One region of the Paenibacillus sp. FSL H7-0918 genome, then DNA from elsewhere that is predicted to be linked to it. Evidence: riboswitches for the same ligand, from Rfam matches in the RefSeq annotation. Region 1 holds a riboswitch; each other region holds the start of a gene.
The links. A riboswitch is a leader RNA that binds a small molecule or an ion and turns the genes downstream of it on or off. The one in region 1 is predicted to bind cobalamin.
Positions count from the first base shown of each region.

Region 2: another riboswitch for cobalamin. It lies ahead of MHI15_RS29365 (anaerobic ribonucleoside triphosphate reductase); the one in region 1 lies ahead of metE (5-methyltetrahydropteroyltriglutamate--homocysteine S-methyltransferase).
Region 3: another riboswitch for cobalamin. It lies ahead of MHI15_RS19085 (S-layer homology domain-containing protein); the one in region 1 lies ahead of metE (5-methyltetrahydropteroyltriglutamate--homocysteine S-methyltransferase).
Region 4: another riboswitch for cobalamin. It lies ahead of MHI15_RS18415 (DUF4430 domain-containing protein); the one in region 1 lies ahead of metE (5-methyltetrahydropteroyltriglutamate--homocysteine S-methyltransferase).

Region 1 is NZ_JBBOWJ010000001.1:1,091,141-1,094,289, reverse strand. It holds gene MHI15_RS05115 (DedA family protein) at 1-465, shown strand, start outside; gene MHI15_RS05110 (undecaprenyl-diphosphate phosphatase) at 516-1,376, shown strand; cobalamin riboswitch at 1,476-1,681, shown strand; gene metE (5-methyltetrahydropteroyltriglutamate--homocysteine S-methyltransferase) at 1,837-3,149, shown strand, end outside.
Region 2 is NZ_JBBOWJ010000006.1:139,315-142,463, reverse strand. It holds gene MHI15_RS29380 (hypothetical protein) at 106-273, opposite strand; tRNA gene MHI15_RS29375 (tRNA-Thr) at 507-578, opposite strand; gene MHI15_RS29370 (MTH1187 family thiamine-binding protein) at 672-980, opposite strand; cobalamin riboswitch at 1,359-1,593, shown strand; gene MHI15_RS29365 (anaerobic ribonucleoside triphosphate reductase) at 1,837-3,149, shown strand, end outside.
Region 3 is NZ_JBBOWJ010000002.1:1,161,831-1,164,979, reverse strand. It holds gene MHI15_RS19090 (cellulase family glycosylhydrolase) at 1-480, opposite strand, end outside; cobalamin riboswitch at 822-1,022, shown strand; gene MHI15_RS19085 (S-layer homology domain-containing protein) at 1,186-3,149, shown strand, end outside.
Region 4 is NZ_JBBOWJ010000002.1:991,771-994,919, reverse strand. It holds gene MHI15_RS18420 (GAP1-N2 domain-containing protein) at 1-773, shown strand, start outside; cobalamin riboswitch at 901-1,103, shown strand; gene MHI15_RS18415 (DUF4430 domain-containing protein) at 1,274-3,149, shown strand, end outside.

The sequences.
Region 1 (3,149 bases):
ATCATTGCTGCCACGGCTGGTTCACTACTGGGTGCAGTAATTCTCTATTATATTGGCCGATTATTGGATGTGAGCCGGTTAGAGAAACTGGTTGAACGCTGGGGTAGCCTAATTAGGGTCAGTAAAAAAGATATCCACAAGGCTGACGCCTGGTTTGATAAATATGGCTACTGGACTGTATTGTTTTGTCGGATGGTTCCGCTGGTCCGCAGTCTGATTTCGATTCCGGCGGGAATGTCGGGCATGAAATTTGGAGTATTTATGATCTTCACAACGATTGGCACATTGGGATGGAATTTGCTGCTTGTGCTTATTGGCGCGGTATTGGGCGAATCCTGGGAAGACATTGCCGTGTACATGGATGTGTACTCCAATGTAGTCTATGTACTAATTGCTGGCGGATTAGTTATTCTTGGGTTTCTGTACTTCCGCAAACGCAGCCGGAGAATGAACACTGAGGGCTAAGCGGGTAGTGGACTGATAATAGAAATGACTATTAAAAAGGAGGGAAACAAATGGAGCTATTAACGATTATTAAAGCCATTATTTTGGGGCTTGTTGAAGGTTTAACCGAATTTGCTCCAGTATCCTCCACGGGTCATATGATTATTGTTGATGATATGTGGCTGAAATCACAGGAGTTATTTGGACAATATACAGCAAATACCTTCAAAGTAGTTATTCAACTGGGTTCAATATTAGCGGTTGTTGTGATCTTTAGAAATCGGTTCATTGATTTGTTAGGCTTAAAGCGTTTCAGCCGTAAGCAGTTGGATCCTGTAACAGAGGAGCTACAGCAGTTGGAGCAGGGCGGGCATCTCAAGCTGACTCAGGTTCTGGTAGGGTTAGTGCCTGCAGGTGTGTTAGGTGTTCTGTTTAATGATTATATTGATGAGCATTTATTCTCTACCTCAACAGTGTTAATTGGTCTAGTGATTGGGGCTATATTAATGATTATTGCCGATCTGTTTGGGCCGAAGAAGATCAGAACTGAGAGTGTAGATCAGATTACATACAAACAGGCACTTGGTGTAGGTCTTGTACAGTGTTTTTCGTTATGGCCTGGATTTTCACGCTCGGGCTCGACGATTTCTGGTGGAGTACTCCTCGGGATGAGCCATCGTGCCGCTGCTGATTTTACGTTTATTATGGCAGTACCCATCATGGCAGGTGCCAGTCTGTTGTCACTGATGAAAAACTGGCAATATTTCACCATGGACGCGTTGCCGTTTTTTATTGCAGGCTTTATTAGTGCCTTCCTATTTGCGCTGTTATCGATGCGTTTCTTCTTAAAACTGATCAATCGTATCAAGCTCTTACCGTTTGCTATATACCGTATAATTCTTGCTGCTGTAGTATATTTCGTATTTTTCTAAGTCCGTTATAAGGAATCGATATAACAGAAGCCCCAGTAATCTATTGCAGATTGCTGGGGCTTTCACGTATGATGACATCAGATTAAGACACTCAAATGATGAATGATATCGGAGACAGGTGCTGACCGGAAAATAGTAATTCGGTAGGCTTAATAGGGAAATTCGGTTCGAAGCCGATGCGGTCCCGCCACTGTAACGGAAGAATCTCGAGCAACAGAGGTCACTGGCAATTTACTACTGCTGGGAAGACTGCTCAAGATGTTGACGCCGCTAGCCAGGAGACCTGCCTGTTTCAACAGCACTGCTTCACCTACGGAAGATAGGGAGGTGTTAGACGTTAACCATGGGTATATCATGGGCGTCTTTCCCTTTGACTTTTTTAGGGAAGGGCGCTCTTTTTTATAGGAAAGCAAGTAGCTTTGGAGTTTGAAATAAGAGATGGAAGAGGGAGTGTATCGAGATGACGAATAAAGTAAAAGTAAGTAATCTTGGATATCCGAGAATCGGAAAGAACCGCGAGTGGAAAAAGACACTGGAAGCCTACTGGCAGGGGAAAATAAATGAAGAGCAATTCCGCTCCGAAATGGCAGCAATTCAGCTGCAGCATTTGAAGACCCAGCAAGAGGCAGGAATTGAGCTTATTCCGGTGAATGATTTTACTTTTTATGACCATGTGTTGGATACGGCTGTTATGTTTGGAATTGTACCTCCACGGTACACGTATGATGGCGGCGACATCGGGCTTGATCTTTATTTTGCAATGGCCCGTGGTAATACTGAGGCTACTGCCTGTGAGATGACCAAATGGTTCAATACGAACTATCACTATATCGTTCCAGAGATCGGCACACAAACACCACGCCTGACTGAAAATAAACCTCTAGCGGCTTATCGTTTTGCTAAATCGCAGGCAGGGATTGAAGGTAAACCGGTACTTTTAGGTCTGTATACCTTCCTTAAGCTGTCCAAAGGTTACGCAGCGGCAGATATCGCCAAGATTGCTGCACGTTTTGTTCCAGTCTATGTTCAACTGCTACAGGAACTGAAGCAAGAAGGGGTAAGCTGGGTACAAATCGATGAGCCAGCGATTGTTACAGGCATAAGTAAAGAAGAATTAACACTGCTTAACTCGATATACACAGAAATTGCCGGCTCCGTGCCGGGCTTGAATATTATTTTACAGACGTATTTCGAAGCTGCTGAACCGTTGGAGGCACTGCTAGAGTTGCCTGTTCAAGGCTTGGGTCTTGACTTTGTGCACGATGGTGGAGCGAATCTGGCTTCTATCGAACGTCTTGGCTGGCCGAAGGACAAATGGCTGGGTGCCGGAATTATTGATGGACGGAACATCTGGCGTTCCGATTTAGACGCTAAGCTGCAACTGGTAGAAAAGCTCAGCGTTCATGTGCCGCTTGATCGTCTTATTCTTCAGCCTTCTTGCAGTCTGCTGCATGTCCCAGTCACCGTTCAAGGTGAGGTGAAGCAGAAGGCGACAGTTAAGAATGCGTTAGCTTTTGCCGATGAGAAGCTTGCAGAGCTTAGTTTGCTCGGAGCAGCCCTCGCAGATAAAGGAGAAGCTTCTAAAGCAGCGCTGGCCGCTAGTCGTGAAGCTATTGCAGCATTCCGCGCACTACCTGAGCGTGGCCGTAAGGATGTGGCGGAGCAAGTGCTTGCACTTGCAGCTTTGCCGGACCAACGCAGTTTGCCTTTTGCTGAACGCTTAAAGGTGCAGCAAGAGAAATGGCAGCTTCCACTTCTGCCAACCACTACAAT
Region 2 (3,149 bases), on a different contig from region 1:
GGTGTCTTTTTTATTTTTATAGTAATTACCATCTAACCGATCTGCCCCCGCAAGAGAAAAGCAGCTTATGCTGCACCTCCGCCACATCCTTCATTCTGATTGCTGTCAGCTTGCGACACGCCTTCCATCTGCTCGACAGTGACCACTAGTCATACCGTTTTCATTACCGATTTCGCGCCATGTCTTATCTTCCTTGATACGTTTCTCCAGAAGAACAGGGAACAGCAGGGGCTGTCCATCATATTCGACTTCAGGAAAGATTAGGCCATTCATCAATAAATATCACTCTGGATACTTATTCACATGTTCTCCCCAATCTGCAGGAAGCGGTGCCCCGATGTATCGGAGATTCTATTCTAGGAACCCGAAAAGAAGTGGAGAAAATTGACGAGACACCCACTTTAATCGACTAAAGGTTAGAAGAATGTTAGAAGTTGATGCTTGTACAAAAAAAAGGCGCAGTTCCAAAAACCCGGGAACACGCGCCACTATCGACTTTGTAAGGATGCTGGTGAAGGGAATTGAACCCCCGGCCTACGCATTACGAGTGCGTTGCTCTACCCCTGAGCTACACCAGCTTAACGCTGTTTTTCTGTCAAACAAAAAATATTATACAACTTTCAGCCAGAAACGCAAGCCTATTTCTCCCTGTTTTCCGCCCTCCTAAACTGCTAATCCACCTGTAGCTTACGCTCCACAGACTCTAACTTTCCACGGCTAGTAGAGGGTTTATCGCGGCGGTCGTCTATTTTAAGTGAAGTAGAGACACGTTCTGCACCTGCGGCAAAAGGAGACTCATGCAAAGCTTCTACCGCGGCAAAAATGCGTTGCAGAGGCCCTTCGATGATCGTACCCATAGACGTAAGTTCATAAGTAATCCCTTCTACTGTCTTCAGCACCCGCTGCATATCCGCAACATAGCTGCTAAGACTGGTACTGCCTGTTCCAATTGGAATAACTGTAACTTCAGCGATAGGCATGAGAATACCTCCTCGAAATTTTATAGTAGCTGTCTCCTTCCATTGTAACAATTCCACCGCTCTGTCACAAACTAAGCAAGATTATCCTCCCTTATCTCTTCTATTTCTTCTGATTACTCCAAAATATGACTTTGGGCTAAGAGTATTTTCTCATGAGCAAATTCTAGGGTCATCTGCACTATATTTATGGACTCTTTGTGGCATCTTTTCGGACAATTTATGAATCATTTCGCATCTCCCTGTGGATCAATTGTGGATTACTTATGGACAGCCTGTGGATCATTTGTGGAGTACTTTTGAAGAACCCGCTCCCCGCGCGGGTTTTCTAAAAAACTGTTTACAAACACAACATCTTGGGTTATTTTTATCTAACGACAACAAAATATAGTGGAGACAGGCGCTTTGATCCTTAACCGGATTTAGAGCTTAATAGGGAAGCGCGGTGAGAATCCGCTGCGGTCCCGCCACTGTAACCGGATGGCCTTCTTAAGCTTCTGGGAAGCTTGAGAATCCACATCTCCCGGCAAATGCCACTGAGGGTTAGGAACACCCTTGGGAAGGCGCCGAGAGATCCCACGGAAGCCAGGAGACCTACCTGTTTCGACGACACCAACTATTGATGCCTGCGAGGAACAGGGATGGTGTCCGCATGCGGTCATCTACGTAGAGACCTCTGCAAATATCCGTGTGGATATTTACATAACGCATCGGGCATTTTCTGCCATCCTCGGGTAGGGGATGCTTTTTTTTATGTAATCTGAACAAATATACGACTGCTTATAGCAGTCCAACTTCTTATGGATATATGGATTTGATGATAGATGTTTTTCTTTTATACTGAGAGGAGAGCTGTACAATGACGTTGTTGGAGAGACAATTTAATGGAGTAGAAAATGCACGGGAAGTTCTTTTAGAAGAGCTCATTGATTTAGGCCGGGATATTATCGACAGTCGGGATATGGACCTATTGCGCGAGAATGCCAATTTGAATGGAGAGAGTTTCTCCGGTAAAATGAGCAAGTTCGGCAGTGAATATTCAAAATGGTACGCCCGCAATTTTACGATGCCGCCACAGCTAGTGCAGGCTATTGATGACAATGTCGTCTATGTGCATGATCTGGATCAATACGCGATTGGAACGACGAACTGTATTTTTATCCCGTTTGATAAACTTCTCCGTGAAGGTTTCAATACCGGCAACGGCAGCGTTCGTCCTCCGAACTCAATAATGACAGCTATGTCTCTGGTAGCGATTATTTTCCAATCCCAGCAAAATGCTCAATATGGTGGTGTATCCGCCAATAAACTCGATTACGATCTGGCACCTTATGTAACCAAATCCTTCGCCAAGCTGTTCCGCAAGGGTCTGGATTATTTTGAAGAAGGACAAGCTGACGAATCTTTGGGCGAGATTACGATGAGCCGGACCGATCTGGCGGAGTCATATCCAAGAGCGTTCCGTTTTGCACTAAAGGAAACCGAAATCGAAACCCTGCAAGCGGCTGAAAGTATGGTACATAATCTGAATACCATGTCCAGCCGATCCGGTGGACAAATACCGTTTACCAGCATCAACTACGGTACTTGTACTTCACCAGAAGGTCAGCTTGTGATCAGTTCTCTGCTAACCGCAACTATGAACGGACTTGGCAGCGGAGAAACACCAGTGTTCCCGATTCAAATCTTCAAATGCAAGCAAGGAATCAATCAACAGCAAGGCGATCCTAACTATGAACTGTTCCTAAAAGCAGCTGAATGTTCTGCGCGCAGACTATATCCAAACTTCGCTAATCTGGACGCTCCGCTCAACTTGCAGTATTATGATTCAAGTGATCCTGATACGGAGTTCGCTACAATGGGCTGCCGAACCCGAGTGCTCGGTGACCGTTTTGGGCGTAATCATTGCTCTGGGAAGGGCAACCTTTCCTTTAATACACTAAATCTGGTTCGGCTAGGTCTGGCACACGGCACAGTAACAGGCAGACGTACCGTCGCAGACGAAGCTGGCTTCTATGAAGATCTAAATCATTATATGGATATTGCGCTGGAAGGACTTCTCCATCGCTTCCACATCCAAACCGCACAAAAAGCTAAAGCTTCCGATTTCATGATGCGAGAAGGCGTTTGGGAAGGCGGCGAACATCTTGCACCCGATGACACTGTAGGCGA
Region 3 (3,149 bases), on a different contig from region 1:
ATTATAACGTGCCAGCGTTTCATCGTGTTTTTCTTCCATATGGCTTACCCATAGCCAGGAATCATGATGGACATTAATCATGACATAAAGCTTGGCGTCCAGTGCCCAGCCGACAACTTCTTCCACACGGTCGAGGTAGGCCTTTTCTAGGGTATAGTCTGGTGCCGCACCCATGTGAGTATCCCAGGTCACAGGAATCCGAATGCTTTTATAGCCTTGAGCGGCGATCTTTTTAATAAGATCTTGGGTCACACGTGGATTGCCCCAGGAGGTTTCATCCTCACCTGTAGCATCTAAAGTATTGCCAAGGTTCCATCCGGGCTGCATTTCGTCTACATAGGATTGGATCTTACTCTTTGGCGCTGCCTTAGCTTGTTGCTCGTCCTTAGTTGCAGCTGCGGCCATGGATGAGAACAGAGAGAGCAGAAGAGCGGTGACAAGTGTCAATGATAAGAAGGATTTCTGGATTCGCGTAGTCATTGAATTCTCCTTTGTGAGATAAATTTAGGATGCTTGGACCTGGCTTTGACGCTGTACTCGGTGGTTAGATGAACACAAACACCTCCAGTTTTATTTTGTAAACGCTTTCTGAATATACCCTAACATAGAATACACTTAGCGAGTACCTTACTAATTTGTGGTAAATTCATATAAGAATTAGTGATTTAAATTAATTTACCCCACAGTTGGATAAAGAAATTATTTAAATAACCCTACTCATAGAAATTGGTTATTCAATAGGATTATCTCTAGCTGCCCGTTATACAAAAAAGAAATATAACATGACAAAAGCATATATATTAGTTATGATGAAGCATGAAAATTTAAAATTAGAAATAGGTGCCAACTATGAATGTTGCGGAAGTACAATCATAGATTGGTTAAATGGAAAGCGGGTGTGAATCCCGCGCGGTCCCGCCGCTGTGAAAGAGGAGTCCTTGCAAAATGCCACTGGGAAACTGGGAAGGCAGCAAGGGTGATGATACTTGAGCCAGAATATCTGCCTTTTTCTGTTACACCATCAAACTCTACGATCGATAGAGAGGTGCTTGAATAGTGTTTGCCAGCTATTACTGTGGTTCACTATCTTAACCTCTTGACGTTTATGTTGAGTGGTTTTTTTGTGGTTATGAGAAAGTTTATTCTGTTTTTTATCATAGGTATGAAGGGAAGGGTTATGGAAAAATGAAGAAAAATAAGTTTTTAGCGTGGTTACTTATTGTAGCTGTATTTATTACGACATTCTCTACAAGTGTAATCCCGGCTCAAGCAGATGGAGCAAGCTCTACCCTTAAAGGGTATGTATCTGTATCCGTAGAGAAATTCACCTTAGGCCAAGGGTATATTAAGGAACCTATTAAAGTTCCGATTTATGAAGGCGATAATGGCGCATCTTTAATAACACGTGCGCTAGGTGATGGGAATTATAGATATTTAGGAAATATAGATAGTGGTTTTTATTTATCAGAAGTTAAAGATAGTGGCAGAAGCGAAGTCAATATTCCACAATATATTTTAGATATGATTTCAGCCGATGGGAATACAGTCAGCACTAAAGCAGACCCCGAGTGGTTAAGTCAGTTTGACTACACCTCCATGTCGGGTTGGATGTATGCAGTAAATAATGTGTTTCCTCCGTTTGGGATGACCGATTATAAGCCTCAAGACGGTGACATCATTCGAACTCAGTTCACCACTTATGGCTATGGTTCTGATCTTGGCGGCTGGGGGGAAATCCCAGTTCAACTTGCCAATAAGGATGCTTTAACTGCGGAAATCGCCGAGATTAACAGTGCCCCTAATAAAGAAACTATTTTGGACAGACCAGTAGTGCAATCGGCAGTTTATGAAGCCTATTCCGTGCTCGAAAACATGGCAAGCTCTCAAATAAGTGTAGATCATGCGCTTGTCGGTCTTAATAATGCATTAGACATAGAACCCCCTGTTATTACAGTAAGTGGCATACAAGATAAACAGGAAGTATCCAATAAAGAAATAAGCTTCAAAGTAGCTGTCACAGACAATGTATATAGTGACATTACTCCAGAAGTGAAGCTGAATGGAGTTACTTTATCACCTGCAAATGGGGAGTATAAAGCTACTCTGAATTCAGGCAGTAATGCAATTACTGTAACGGCTCTTGACGGAGCTGGAAACAAAACAAATGTAACTTATCAGGTTACTTACAAACTGGAAACTTCAGTTGCCGTCAAACAACAGTTAGATAAAAACCTTGCTTATATTTTAAATACTGTAAAGAATCCAACGTTTGGAACAGGCAGCGGAGAATGGTCGATCCTTTCTCTGGCCCGGGCGAACTATACAGTACCTAACGGTTATTATGATCTCTATTACAATAATGTAGCTACGAAAATAGCATCAATCATTAAAGAGGATGGAAAACTCGACGCCAATAAAAGCACAGAGAATTCCAGAGCGATTCTAGGACTTACCTCTATCGGAAAAGATATCACAAATGTTGCGGGATATGATCTGAGAAAAGCACTCGCTGATTATCAATATATCCAAAAGCAAGGCAATAATGGTCCGATTTTTGCTCTGATCGCGTTAGATAGCCATAACTATGAGATCCCTGTAGTTGATGGAGTTACAGAACAGACCACAAGAGAAAAACTAGTTCAGTACATTTTAGATAAAGAGGTTAAAAAAGGTACAGCAGAAGCTGGTGGCTGGGAATTAGGCGTAACCAAAGCCGATGTCGATATGACTGCGATGGCGATGCAAGCTCTTGCACCTTATTATGCATCCCGTGATGATGTAAAAGCTGCCGTGGATCGGGCCATCCAATGGCTGTCCGATAACCAAAACAATCAAGGCGGATTTACAAGCTGGGGAAGCACTAGCAGCGAGAGTATCTCGCAGGTAATTGTAGCCTTAACTGGTGTAGGCGTAGATCCGCACACTGACGCTAGATTTGTTAAAAGTGGAAATTCGCTTATTGATGCATTACTTAGCTTTGCTGCACCTGAGGGTGGATTTAAGCATATCCTCACAGGCAAAGTGGACAATATGGCGACGGACCAAGGTACGTATGCTCTTGTGTCCTATGATCGTCTGATCAATCATAGCAACCGTCTCTTTGATATGAATGATGTGCAACTGGAACAACCAGAAGAACCGGGGCCTGG
Region 4 (3,149 bases), on a different contig from region 1:
AAAATGTGTACAATGAAGCCCGCTCCCAACTGGCTTCCCCGCTGGCGCGCTGGATCAGCCGCAGCCGATTTCGACTCTTAATCTCCGGCTCCATTACGGGTATTCTGGTGATTATTGCAATTATCGTATTCAGTATGCTGCGTCCGGATGATACGAAGACGGCTCTGCCGGGGACAAGCCCTGAGCCGACCCCTGTTCAGAGTGCAGGCAATATACTGCCTCCAGCTTCAGTATACTTGAAGGATCAGAGCGTCGAAGGAGATAAGGGGAGCAGCATATTGGTGTTCACCTTCGCAAGTGCAGATGACTGTGTGCAGTTTCAACCGACTGAGATTAGTTTAATGTCTTCGTCTACAGAGATAGATAAAAGCTTTAAGGTCGCTGCTACAAATGGGACTTGTCCAGTGCCGTCAACGGATGGGACGGATGAGGGAAACGCTGCTGACGAGTCAGATGCCGCTGGCACTACTGGAGGAACAGCAGAAGGTGCAGATGCTACTAATGCTGTAGCTGATGCATCTCCGTCTCCTACGCCTTCCTCTAATACTGAGGACAGCACTGGGTTGCCTTCCGCAACAGCTGTGACTGAAGGTGAACAACCTTCCTATCAGGTTGAGGTTACATTGGAGCCTGGAGCGACAATTCTAGAGAAAAGTATGATCAAAGCCGGAAGATTTACATTGATCGTAGATCCCGATCCTAATATTCCACCAGCTTCTGATTCAAGTGCTGAACCCTCCCCGACTGCAAGTCCGGAAGGAACAGCAGAATAACAAGCTTTCTGAACAGCAATACCCACCGGAAGGTGGCGTATTGCTGTTCATTTTTTTGCTGCCCATACTAAGCTTTTCTATAGACATGCTATGTATTAATAGATATGATTATGGATGTCAAAATAAGATACTACATACTGGAAAAGGTGCAGACTAAATCAATCTAGTCGTCTGCTTAAAAGGGAAGTCCGGTGCAAGAGTCCGGCGCGGTCCCGCCACTGTATGTGCGGAGCGTTTCTTCTATAAGCCACTGCCCCGAAGGTAGGGTGGGAAGGTGAAGAACAGCGATGAAGCATTAGCCAGGAGACCTGCCTTTTTCGTGAGCGTTTCTATTCTTCGTGGGGTAAGAATGTGGAACATATACAGATGGACTGTTGGCAGGAAGCAAGCGCCGCAGCCTCAATTTGTAATCTTCCCTGACCGCCCTCCAAAGGGGCGGTCTTTATGTTATGCGTCTTATTCCCGGCAGTACCCATTCTTATACAGAAAGAGGTTAAACAATGAAGAAAATCATGTCTTCCAAGTTTGTAGCACTTGGGCTGGCCTTATTCATGGTCATTTCAATTCTAGGAACATCTCTTGCTCCGGCGGGACAAATATTTGCAGAAGCGGGCGCTGGCGCCGGTCTGGAGGCAACTGCCGCGGAGCGGATTAATGTTGCGGATGCGACTTATGCGGCTGCAGAATATCTCTTGAAAGGTGGCGTGCAATCGGATTGGCAAGCCATTGGATTAGCGCAAGCAGGGTACAAGCTGCCGGCTAGTTACCTTTCAGAGCTTGAGAAAAAAGTAAAGGATGCAGCTGGCGATTTCACCAATGTAACCGATTATGCTCGAATCGTGCTCGCAGTGAGAGCGATTGGTGCAGATCCTACTAGCTTTGCTGGTAACGGAACGACTCCTGGCTATAATCTGATTGAGAAAATTTATAATAATAGCAAGCTCAGTGAACAGACGCTTAATAATCCGGTATATGCTTTACTTGCGCTGGATTCTGGTAAATATAATATCCCAAGTGACGCGAAATGGACGGCGGATAAGCTCCTTACGGAGATTCTCTCCAAACAGAATCCGGATGGGGGCTTTGCACTAACCTCAGGCGCAAGTGAGCCTGATATGACAGCGATAACCTTGACGGCTCTGGCGGCACATAAAAATAATCCCGAAGCCTACTTAGCAGGGCTACAAGCCGTAGCTTGGTTATCTGCAGCTCAAGATAGCCATGGGGGTTACGGTGACAGTGCTGAAAGTAGCGCACAAGCAATCCTTGGACTCACCTCCTTCGGAGTTGATCCTAGTGGATTAGAATACACCAAAAACAAAGTGGATCTAATGGAGAACCTGCTTAGCTATCGTCTAGCTGATGGTAGCTTCACCCATAGCCGTGGTGGAAGCAGTAATATTCTGGCGACAGAGCAAGGGCTTCAGGCGCTGGTTGCCTATAATTTGCTATATAAAGGAAGCAACAGTAAGCTATACGATTTTTCCAAATCCTCCATTCAGAGCTCACTCATCTACGCTCCAGTAACGATTGAGGGACCACAGGCCACGTTGGCACAAGGGTACGCCTATGCTGGCAACGCACTTGGAGCGTTAGAGAAGCTGGCGCTTCAAACGAACTTGCCGATCACGAATCCTTCGGGCAGTTATGTGACTGGCATCGGAAGTATTGCTGCTGGAAGCTTTGGTGGTTATGACGGATGGATGTATGTTGTATCACGTGACGGAAAATGGATTAATCCCGATGTAGGCATGAGTGATTTTGTACTTAAAGATTCAGATCAGGTACTGGTTTATTATGCCGGAGATGACACTAAGCTTGTGGATTCCGTTACGCTTTCCAAAGCAAATCTTAAAGAGGGCGATTCCTTTACCGTCACTGTAACTAGTAAGACGTGGAAATGGGACGCTGCTACGAACACTTCCTCTCCTGTAACTGCAAAAGCTGCGGGTGTTCAGGTCCAAATTGGAGCTCAGACGGTAACGACGAATGCTAAAGGTGAGGCCGTATTCTCAGGAAATATGCCCGCAGGTGACTATACACTGACTGTAACTGGCTACCGTGAAGGCAAAGCCCCAACGATTGCTAAATATACAAAAGCTCTAAAAGTGATTTCTAAGAATGTAACAGCTTCGCTAACCGTTGAAGGCCCGGAAGGGTTGATTAGTGAGGGGACTTTGAAAGCCTCCAATGCCCTTGAAGCGTTGCAACAACTAGGGTCTACCGATGATTTTAAAGTAGATATCACCAAATCGTCTTATGGCAACTTTGTATCAGGTATCCATGGAGTTTCGCAAGGTACTTACGACGGATGGTGGAGCTTCGTGGTATCACGCGGCGGGGAGTGGATATATCCAAGTGTGGGTATGGATGCGT